3 regions of the Methylocystis sp. MJC1 genome follow, and region 1 is predicted to be linked to each of the others. Evidence: predicted binding sites of a transcription regulator. Region 1 holds the regulator's gene; each other region holds the start of a gene.

Region 1 (3,271 bases):
GAACGCCCCGTCCTGCTTGCCAGCGACTCTTGCCCGTGATTCAAAGGTTTTGTTAAGTTTTTCTCGCCGGGTCGGTCGCGTTGTTTCCGCCTGGCGCTTCTCGAGTTTCGGTGCGCGCGACGTCGCCGCTGGTTGGGTCCAGCGCAGCGAGAGTTGGTGGATTCTGTCCGGTTGCGCGCTCGAACCGGCCGCTTGGAGGTCAAAATGTCTTGGACCGATGAACGCGTCGACCTGTTGCGTAAGCTTTGGAGCGACGGTCTCAGCGCGAGTCAGGTGGCTGCCGAACTTGGCCCCGGCATCACGCGCAATGCGGTGATCGGCAAGATCCACCGTCTTGGCCTCGCCGAACGGGCGAAGACGGCCAATGCGCCGCGTCCGCGCGCCGCCAAGGCGGCCCCTCGGCAGGCGGCGGTTTCCGCCCCCGCCGCATCTGCGCCTCGCGTCGGTGGACACGCCGTGCTCGGTAATGTCGCGCTTGCGTTTACACCCGAGACGGTCGTGGTTGCGCGCGTGACGCCGAATGAGGAGGTCGTCATCCCGATGTCGGAGCGCGTGACGCTGATGGAGCTGCGCGAGTCCATGTGCCGTTGGCCGATGGGCGATCCGACGACGCCGGACTTCCGCTTCTGCGGCGGCAAGTCGCCGATCGGCGGCGGCCCTTACTGCGCGCATCACGCCCGTATCGCCTATCAGCCGGCGCAGGATCGCCGTCGCGCCCGCGAGCAGCTCAGAGCGCCGCGCTACGCTTAAATGAAATCGGCCGCGGGGGTAACGCGGCCGAAGGTCAGTCTCGACCAAAGGTCTCGTCGAAAGAATAGCCGGAGCCGCGCACAGTGCGGATCGGGTCTTTTTCCCGGCCGCGGATGAGCGCCTTGCGAAGCCGTCCGACATGCACGTCCACCGTGCGCTCGTCGATCTCCGCCGACATGCCCCAGACGCTGTCGAGGAGCTGGGCGCGCGTGAAAACGCGGCCGGGCTTCTCCATGAAATATTCGAGCAGCCGGAACTCGGTCGGGCCCAGGTGGATTTCCCGGCCCGAGCGGCGCACGCGACGCGTCTCGCGGTCGAGGTCGATATCGCCCAGCGTCAGCTTTGAGGCGACGCGCTCCGGCCGGGCGCGACGCAGCAAAGCGCGCACGCGCGCCATCAGCTCCGGGGTCGAGAAGGGCTTGACCACATAGTCGTCGGCGCCGACCGAAAGCCCGCGCACGCGCTCGGCCTCCTCGCCGCGCGCGGTCAGCATGATGATCGGCATGTCGCGGGCGGTGTCGCGCGCGCGCAGGCGGCGGCAGATTTCGAGGCCCGAGACGCCGGGCAGCATCCAGTCGAGCAGCATCAGGTCCGGCGGCGATTCCGCGATGCGCAGCTCCGCTTCGTCGCCATTATCGACGTGCTCGACCTGATAGCCTTCCGCCTCCAGATTATAAACCAGCAGCGTCGCCAGCGGGATCTCGTCCTCGACGACGAGAATCCTGGGGGCGCGGTCGCTCTTGCCGTCCCGGGTGATGGTCGGCGCGGTCGTCGTCTCACTCATGCGATGCTTCGCTCTCTGCGCTCAAAACGCCCGACCGTGCTTTGGGGCGCTCGAGCGGCATGGATTCGCCTGTCACGAGATAGACGATGGTCTCGGCGATATTGGTCGTGTGGTCGCCGATGCGTTCGAGGTTCTTCGAGCAGAACAGAAGATGCGTGCAGAACGAGATGTTGCGCGGATCTTCCATCATGAAGGTGAGAAGATCGCGAAACACCGAGTCTTCCAGCGCGTCGAGATCGGCGTCGTTCATCCAGACGGTGCGGGCGCGTTCTTCGTCACGCAGCGCATAGGCGTCGAGCGCGTCCTTAAGCTGCGTCGCCGCGATTTCATGCATCGACTTCAAGCCGACGATGGCGCGGGGCAAACGGGCCTCGGAGGCGATCTTCAGGGTGCGCTTGGCGATATTCTTGGCGAGGTCGCCGATCCGCTCGATGTCGCCGGAGATGCGGATTGCGGCGATGCATTCGCGTAGATCGACCGCCAGCGGCTGCCGGCGGGCGATGGTCATCACGGCGTTTTCCTCGATCTCGCGCTGGAGCGCGTCGAGCCGCGCGTCGCTTGCGACGACCTGCTTTGCGAGCTCGAGGTCGAGGTTGGACAATGCGTCCATCGCCTCGGCGAGCATTTTCTCCGCAACGCCGCCCATCTCGGAGATGCGACGTCCCAGCGCCTCGAGATCGCGGTCATAGGACTTGACGGTATGGTCAGTCATCGCTCGTTCCTTAAATGGGATTCAGCCGAAGCGGCCGGTGATGTAGTCCTGCGTGCGCTTTTCTCTCGGCCGGTTGAAGACGTCGTCGGTGTCGGCGAATTCGATGAGCTCGCCCAGATACATGAAAGCGGTGTAGTCGGAGACGCGCACCGCCTGCTGCATATTATGGGTCACGATCGCGATCGTGTATTGCGAGGAAAGCTCCTCGATCAGCTCTTCGACCTTCGCCGTCGAGATCGGGTCGAGAGCGGAGCAGGGCTCGTCGAAGAGCATGACCTCGGGCTGCACGGCGACGCTGCGGGCGATGCATAGGCGTTGCTGCTGGCCGCCGGAAAGGCCGAGCCCGCTCGCCTGCAGCTTGTCCTTCACCTCGTCCCAGAGCGCCGCGCCGCGCAAAGCCTCTTCGACGCGGATGTCCATATCGGCGCGCGACAATTTCTCGTAGAGGCGGATGCCGAAAGCGACGTTCTCATAGATCGACATGGGGAAGGGCGTCGGCTTTTGGAAGATCATGCCGACGCGGGCGCGCAGGGCGTTGAGGTCGATCGCCGGATCGAGGATGTTCTCGCCGTCGAGCAGCACCTCGCCTTCGGCGCGCTGACCCGGATACAGGTCGTACATGCGGTTGAGCACGCGCAGCAGGGTGGACTTGCCGCAGCCCGACGGGCCAATGAAGGCCGTCACCTTATGGCTGTGCAGCGGCAGCGAGACGGATTTGAGCGCGCGCGTCGAACCGTAATAGAAATCGAGGCTGCGCACCGAGATCTTGGTGGCGGACTGGTTCACCTGAGCGAGGGCGTTCATTTCGATTTTCTCCGGCCGGCGCTCAGCGCGCGGGCAGTGATCGACAGGGCGAGAACGGCGAGGGTGATCAACAGGGCGCCCGTCCAGGCGAGCTGCTGCCAATCTTTGTAGGGCGACAAGGCGAACTGGAAGATGACGACCGGCAAGCTCGCCATCGGCGCGTTGAGGTCGGTGCTCCAGAATTGGTTGTTGAGCGCCGTGAAGAGCAGCGGCGCGGTTTC
Region 2 (3,271 bases), 310 kb from region 1:
AAGACGCGTAAAGCGCCGCCAGCTCGGAAGGCGTCTTGAAGCCGAGGAAACGCGCGTCAGGAAAGCGGGCCTCCAACGCCGCGCGGTCGGGGCCATCGCCTGCGACGAGCTTCGTTCCGGGCAGATCGAGCGCGAGGAAGGCCTCGACATTCTTCTCCACCGCCAGACGCCCGGCGTAGAGGAAAATTGGCCGGGGGAAATCGAGCGGGATTTTCGCTTTCGGCGTGAAAATCGAATGATCGACGCCGCGCGACCAGCGTAGCAGGCGGCTGAACCCGCGCGCGTCGAGCTCGCGCGCAAGGCTCGGGGTCGCAACCATCACGCCGGCGCCGGCGTTATGAAAGCGCCGCAGCGCCGCATAGGCCAGGCCCACCGGCAGGCCGGTGCGCGCATGGATATATTCGGGAAAGCGCGTGTGGAAGCTCGTCGTGAAGACGCGCTTGTCCCGCAGGCAGACCGCGCGCGCCGCAAGGCCGATCGGCCCCTCGGTCGCGATATGGATATGGTCGTAGTCCTGGGCGAGCCGGCGGCGCACGGCGCGAGGCGTCGCCAGCGCGAGAGAAATCTCTCGATAAGTCGGCATGGGAACGGAATTGAAATCGCGCGGCGTGAGAAAATCGATCTCGGCGCCGAGGGGCGGCGCCGCCTGCGCGATTGATTCCAGAGACCGCACGACGCCATTGACTTGCGGGCGCCACGCATCCGTCGCAACAAGTATCCGCATCTTACGCAGCCGCCGCCTTCGGCGCAGGCAGCGCCTTCACAGGCTGATTGGCCGACGCGGCCGCGCGCTCGGCCGCCGTCATGCGCCAATGCAGAATTTCGAAATTGCCATCCTCATGCTCGGCGATGGCCGTGCAGCTCTCCACGAAATCGCCGGTGTTCACATAAAGCATGCCGTTGATCGTCTTGATCGTCGCATGATGGATATGGCCGCAGACCACGCCATCGACGCCGCGACGCTCGGCCTCGGTGGCAAGCGTCTCTTCGAAGTCGCCGATGAAATTGACAGCCTCTTTGACCTTCAACTTCGCCCAGGCAGAGAAAGACCAATAGCCGACGCCGAACATTCGGCGCGCGCGGTTGAGAACCGTATTGGTCGCGATGGCGACGTCATAGGCCCAGTCGCCGAGCAGAGCGAGCCAGCGTGCGTTGCGCACGACAATGTCGAATTCATCGCCATGGATAACCAGCATTTTCTTGCCCGTGGCGGTCTCGTGGATCGCATGATGCACGACCTCGACGCCGCCGAAGCTCATTCCGGTATAATCCCGCGCGAATTCGTCGTGATTGCCGGGGACGTAAATGACCCGCGCGCCCTTGCGCACCCTGCGCAGCAGCTTCTGCACGACGTCATTGTGCGCCTGCGGCCAATGCCAGCCCTTGCGCAGCTTCCAGCCGTCCACAATGTCACCGACGAGATAGATCGTCTCGGCGTCGTTGTGCTTGAGGAAATCCAGCAGCAGATGCGCCTGCGAGGCCTTGGCGCCGAGATGCAGGTCGGAAAGGAAGAGGGTGCGGTAGCGCTTGGGCTCAGGCTCGACCGCTGGATGGGCGCGGAAGTTCGCAAGATTCTGTTCGGGCATGAGCGTGTTCGCCTCCCCGCGTCGGATTACTCTTGCGTCATTCAACAGATTCAGGTCACAGCGAGATGACAGCGGGACGGGCTCCCGAGATCGTCCCGTCATTGCGAGCGCAGTGAAGCAATCCAGAGCCGCTGTGGCCGCCCTGGATTGCGTCGTCGCTACGGTCCTCGCAATGACGGATCTACAAACTCAAATCCCAGCCTCGGCCTCCTGCGGCGTCACCCGCAGCGCGGTCACGCGGTTGCGGATCCGGCGCATGACTTCGAAGCGGAAGCCGTGGAAGGTGAAGACCTGGCCCGCCTCGGGGATCGCGCCCGCCTCGTGGATCACGAGGCCGGCGATGGTCGTCGCCTCCTCGTCGGGCAGGCTCCAGGCCATGACGCGGTTGAGGTCGCGCACCGGCACCGCGCCGTCGACCAGCACCGAACCGTCCGGCTGCGGGCGAACGCCCTGCACGGCGAGATCGTGCTCGTCGCGGATGTCGCCGACGATCTCCTCCAAAATGTCTTCGAGCGTGACGAGGCCCATCACCTCGCCATATTCATCGACGACCAGCGCGAAATGCGTCTTGCGCTTGAGGAAGGCTTCGAGCTGATCTTCGAGCGTCGTCGCCTCCGGCACGAACCAGGGGGCGAACATCACCTCGTCTATGTCGATCTTCGCAGCGTCGCCGCCGGCGGCGTCGAGCGCCCGCAGCAGATCCTTCGAATGCAACACGCCGACGAAGTTGTCGGGCCGCTCCCGCCACAGCGGCAGGCGCGTGAACGGCGAAGACAGCACCTCGCGCACGATCTGGACGGGAGGAAGATCGGCGTCGATGGTGCGCATTTTGGTGCGGTGGATCATCACATCCGCGACATGCAGCACCTGCAAATCGAGCACGCCGCCGAACATATCGCGCGCCGAGCGCTCGACCTCGCCCTCTTCATGCAGAATATCGACCGCGCCCTTGAGCTCCTCATAGGGCGAGATCAAGGTGCGGCCATGGCTGAGCTCCACGCCCACGAGGCCCAGCACGATCCGCACGAACCACTCCACCGCCGCCAGCACCGGCCCGAAGATCGAAACAAAGGGCGTGATGAAGCGCGCCACGCGCAGCGACATGGCGTCGGGGTGATTGATGGCGAGCGTTTTCGGCAGAACCTCCGCGAAGACCAGAAGTAACGCCGTCATGAGGATCGTGGCGTAGACCGCGCCATTTTCCCCGGCGACCGCGGTCAGCACGCTCGTGGTGAAGGCCGAGCCGCCGATGTTGACCAAAGTGCTCCCGAGCAGCAGCGCCGCAATCATGCGGTTACGCTGGCGCAGTAGCCGGTTGACGGCTCCGGCGCGCTTGTCGCCCTCCTTTTCGAGCGTATGCATGCGCGCATGCGAGGCCGCGGTCAGCGCCGTCTCGGAGCCGGAGAAAAAAGCCGACAGCAAAACGCAGGCGATGACGACGAGCACATCGGTCCAAGCGAAAGACCCGCCGCCCCCGGAGTCGAGCCCATGCATGACCGTTACCGCGCCAGTTCGTCGTTGAGAAAGCCTAAGACCTCTGTCGGCTCGACCGATTTCGCGATGAAAGCCTCGCCGATTGCGCGCAGGAGGATGAAGGTGAGCGCGCCGGCCTCGACCTTTTTGTCCTGATACATGGCGCTGACAATTGCATGAACGTCGGCGCTCCAGCCGGGAATTTGCCGGAT
Region 3 (3,271 bases), 1.9 Mb from region 1:
GATCAGCTGCGCGCACAAAATCGCAAAAGCTTTGGATGCGGCGCGCCGCAATGGCTTCACTTCCCTGTCGCCCGACGCGAAGACGCAGGTCTCTGTGCAATATCGGGACGGACGCGCGATCCGCGTGCATAGCCTGTCGCTCACCGTGGCGCTGAACGATCCGAGCGCAACGGAAGCGCAGGATCGGCTGCGCACATTGGCGCTCGACGCCCTGGCGGGCAGTGACGTCAAGCCGGACGGCGAAACGCGGGTCATCATCAACGCCGGCGAGCCTCTCGAGATTGGCGGGCCGGGGCGCCACGCCGGGCTGACGGGGCGCAAGAACGGCATCGATTCCTACGGAGAGATCGCACGCATGAGCGGTTCCGCGCTCTCCGGCAAAGACCCCTCCCGCATCGAGCGCGCCGGCGCCTATGCGGCGCGCTACGCCGCCAAAAACATCGTCGCCGCCGGATTGGCGGAGCGTTGCGAGGTCCATCTGGCCTACGCCATCGGACAGGCCGAGCCGCTGAGCCTGAGCGTCGAGACTTTCAATACCGGCAGGTTCAGCGACGAGGCGATCACCAAGCGCCTCGCCGCCGTCCTCGACTTCCGCCCCGCCGCCATCGTAAGGCGCTTTTCCCTGCGAAGCCGTCCCAAGGCCGCCGGCGCTTCCGGCTTTTACCTGCCGCTCGCGACCTATGGGCATTTCGGGCGCGGCGACCTCGACCTGCCCTGGGAGGCGACGAATCTTGCCGAGGCTTTGCGCGGTTAGGAGAAGGCGTCTTGCGACGATGGAGGCGTCTCTAAGCTGCTCGAGCTACTTGCCACCCTCAGTTACGACATTGCGCCAGACGCCGGCCAGATTACTGGCGTACCAAAGCAGCGTAATAGCCGGCGGCAGGACTTTTTCTCGGGACATCTGCCAGAGCGCGAACCCCATCAGCGCCAATGAAACGAAAGCCTGCGGATCGATCTCGACCGGTAGCTCGGTGGACGCGGGCGGAGCCTTGCCGACTGCGAAAAGCCCGGCTTCCCGCGCCGCTTCGCTCACCTTATCGAGCGATCCCCCGTGCTCGATGAGGACACTGCCGGTGAACGGCCGCGCCGCAACTTTGGAGACGCCCGGCAACGCCGACAGGCTGCTGGAGACTGAGGCAAAAAAGGCCGAGTCCCCAAGGCGGTCGGGAAATCGCAGACGGGCCCTTCCGGGCATGGCGTGAGCGATTTCGGCGGTTGGCAGGCTCGCTTCCATGGTCATGCCCCTTTCGAAGCCGGCTGCGGCGCAGCCTCGGCGGCTTTCTCAGGCATTGGGCCGGCTGCCTTCTTGGCTTCCCCCGTGGCGGCCGTGAAAATTTCAGAGGCCGCCTCCGCCTTCACCTCGGCGAAAAGGTCCTCCGCCGCCTCCATGAGTTGCGCGCCCTGCACGCGGGCTTCGTGCAATGCCAGAACGGCGGCTTTTAGCGCAGCCTTGGCGACAGGACGCGCTCGATTTCCTTCGCGGCCAAGCAGGAGAGCCGCTGCGGCGCCGGCCGCCACGCCAAATGCAAATCCCCAGGGCTTCATGAAGCATTCTCCCCGTCGGAAACCAAGGCGTTTATATATAGGCGCGACAATGAGGCGCTCACGAGCGCATAAACTGCCGTTCGTCGCCCGCACCGTCCGATGCTGTCGCGAATGTTATATGACGGCTCGCTTTTTACGAAGCGCGGCCGATGCTCATCTGAATGGGCCAGCATGAAGGATGCATCTTCCCCGACAACTTTTCGTGGTGGCCTACCTTCTCGCCTTCTGACAAGCTAACGGCGTAAACCCCGCGCGCTGTCACGATTGCGTCATCGAAGAAGTGTCTGCGAGACGCGACAGCGCGGCTCAGCTTCGCGCGCGCTTTCCGAATGGACGGCATCGGATGGACTTTTCCCAGCGCTTCACTTTCCTCTTCTCCGCGCCCAATTTCGAGGCAGACGACCTCGAAGGCCTGCGCGTCAATCAGATCATCGCGGCCATCGAGCGCATGGGCTTTCAGGTCGTGCGGGCGCGGCGGCTGGAGGACGCCGAGATCGTCGTGCAGACGGACGCCGCGATCGGATGCCTTGTGGTCGACTGGGGCAAAAGGGGCATCGAAGGCAAGACCGCTTCGCTCATCGATCTGATGCGCAAGCGCGGCCTCGATATGCCGATCGTGCTGCTCATCCGCCGCAAGCGCTTCGAGGATATTCCGGTCGAGGTGCTCGACTTCATCGACGGCTATGTGTTCCTGGCGGAGGAGACGCCGGAGTTCATCGCCAAGAACCTCGTTTCGCGCCTCAAGCAATATGCCGACACGCTGAAGACGCCTTTCTTCGGCGCCATTGTCGATTACGCCGAAGAAGGCAATCAGCTCTGGACCTGCCCCGGCCATAATGGCGGCATTTTCTATAGCCGCAGCCCGATCGGCCGCATCTTCATGGAGCATCTCGGCGAAGCCGTCTTCCGCGACGATCTGGACAATTCCGTTGTCGAACTCGGCGACCTCCTCACCCACGAAGGCCCGGCGCTCAAAGCGCAGAAGGCGGCAGCCGAAATCTTCGGGGCGGAAAAGACCTATTTCGTGCTCAACGGCACGTCCACGTCGAACAAGGTCGTCCTCACCAATCTCGTGGCCGAAGGCGATCTCGTGCTCTTCGACCGCAACAATCACAAGGCCGCGCATCATGGCGCGTTGCTCTTGAGCGGCGGCGTGCCGATCTTTCTGCCGACGACGCGCAACGCCCTCGGCCTGATCGGCCCGATCGACCACAAAGCCTTCGACGAAGAGACGCTGCGCGCGCGCATTCGCGACAATCCGCTGGTCAAGGAAAAGGACGCCTGGCGCAAGGAGCGGCCCTTCCGCGTCGCGGTGATCGAGCAATGCACCTATGACGGCACCATCTACGACGCCGAATGGATCGTGAAGAAGATCGGCCATTTGTGCGACTATATCCTGTTCGACGAGGCCTGGGCGGGCTTCATGAAATTCCACCCGCTCTACGAGCGGCGCTTCGCCATGGGGCTCAAAAATCTCACCGAGGCCTCGCCCGGCATCGTCGCCACCCAATCGACGCATAAGCAGCTCGCGAGCTTTTCGCAGGCGTCGCAGATCCATGTGCGCGATCGGCATATCAAGGGGCAGAGGCGCCGGGTCGAGCACAAGCGCTTCAACGAAGGCTTCATGCAGCACGCCTCGACCTCGCCTTTCTATCCGCTGTTCGCTTCGCTCGACGTCGGTGCGCAGATGATGAAAGGCCGTTCCGGCGAAGTTCTGTGGGACGAC

What was found. Region 1 encodes PhoB, which activates phosphate uptake and scavenging genes when phosphate is short. Its sites were predicted from a motif close to TGTCATNNANCTGTCAT; they were not measured.
Region 2: OGR47_RS18100 (UDP-2,3-diacylglucosamine diphosphatase) is a predicted target of PhoB. The motif match lies at 1,641-1,657, and genes of this name have one in related genera.
Region 3: OGR47_RS10070 (Orn/Lys/Arg decarboxylase N-terminal domain-containing protein) is a predicted target of PhoB. The motif match lies at 1,802-1,818, and genes of this name have one in related genera.

Annotation. Positions count from the first base shown of each region.
Region 1 is NZ_CP107558.1:154,716-157,986, forward strand. Features, by position in the region: gene OGR47_RS00750 (GcrA family cell cycle regulator) at 205-750, shown strand; gene phoB (phosphate regulon transcriptional regulator PhoB) at 785-1,534, opposite strand; gene phoU (phosphate signaling complex protein PhoU) at 1,527-2,246, opposite strand; gene pstB (phosphate ABC transporter ATP-binding protein PstB) at 2,268-3,050, opposite strand; gene pstA (phosphate ABC transporter permease PstA) at 3,047-3,271, opposite strand, start outside.
Region 2 is NZ_CP107558.1:3,768,680-3,771,950, forward strand. Features, by position in the region: gene OGR47_RS18095 (glycosyltransferase family 4 protein) at 1-724, opposite strand, end outside; gene OGR47_RS18100 (UDP-2,3-diacylglucosamine diphosphatase) at 726-1,586, opposite strand; gene OGR47_RS18105 (HlyC/CorC family transporter) at 1,776-3,080, opposite strand; gene aroB (3-dehydroquinate synthase) at 3,086-3,271, opposite strand, start outside.
Region 3 is NZ_CP107558.1:2,069,504-2,072,774, forward strand. Features, by position in the region: gene metK (methionine adenosyltransferase) at 1-754, shown strand, start outside; gene OGR47_RS10060 (hypothetical protein) at 800-1,240, opposite strand; gene OGR47_RS10065 (DUF5132 domain-containing protein) at 1,237-1,545, opposite strand; gene OGR47_RS10070 (Orn/Lys/Arg decarboxylase N-terminal domain-containing protein) at 1,889-3,271, shown strand, end outside.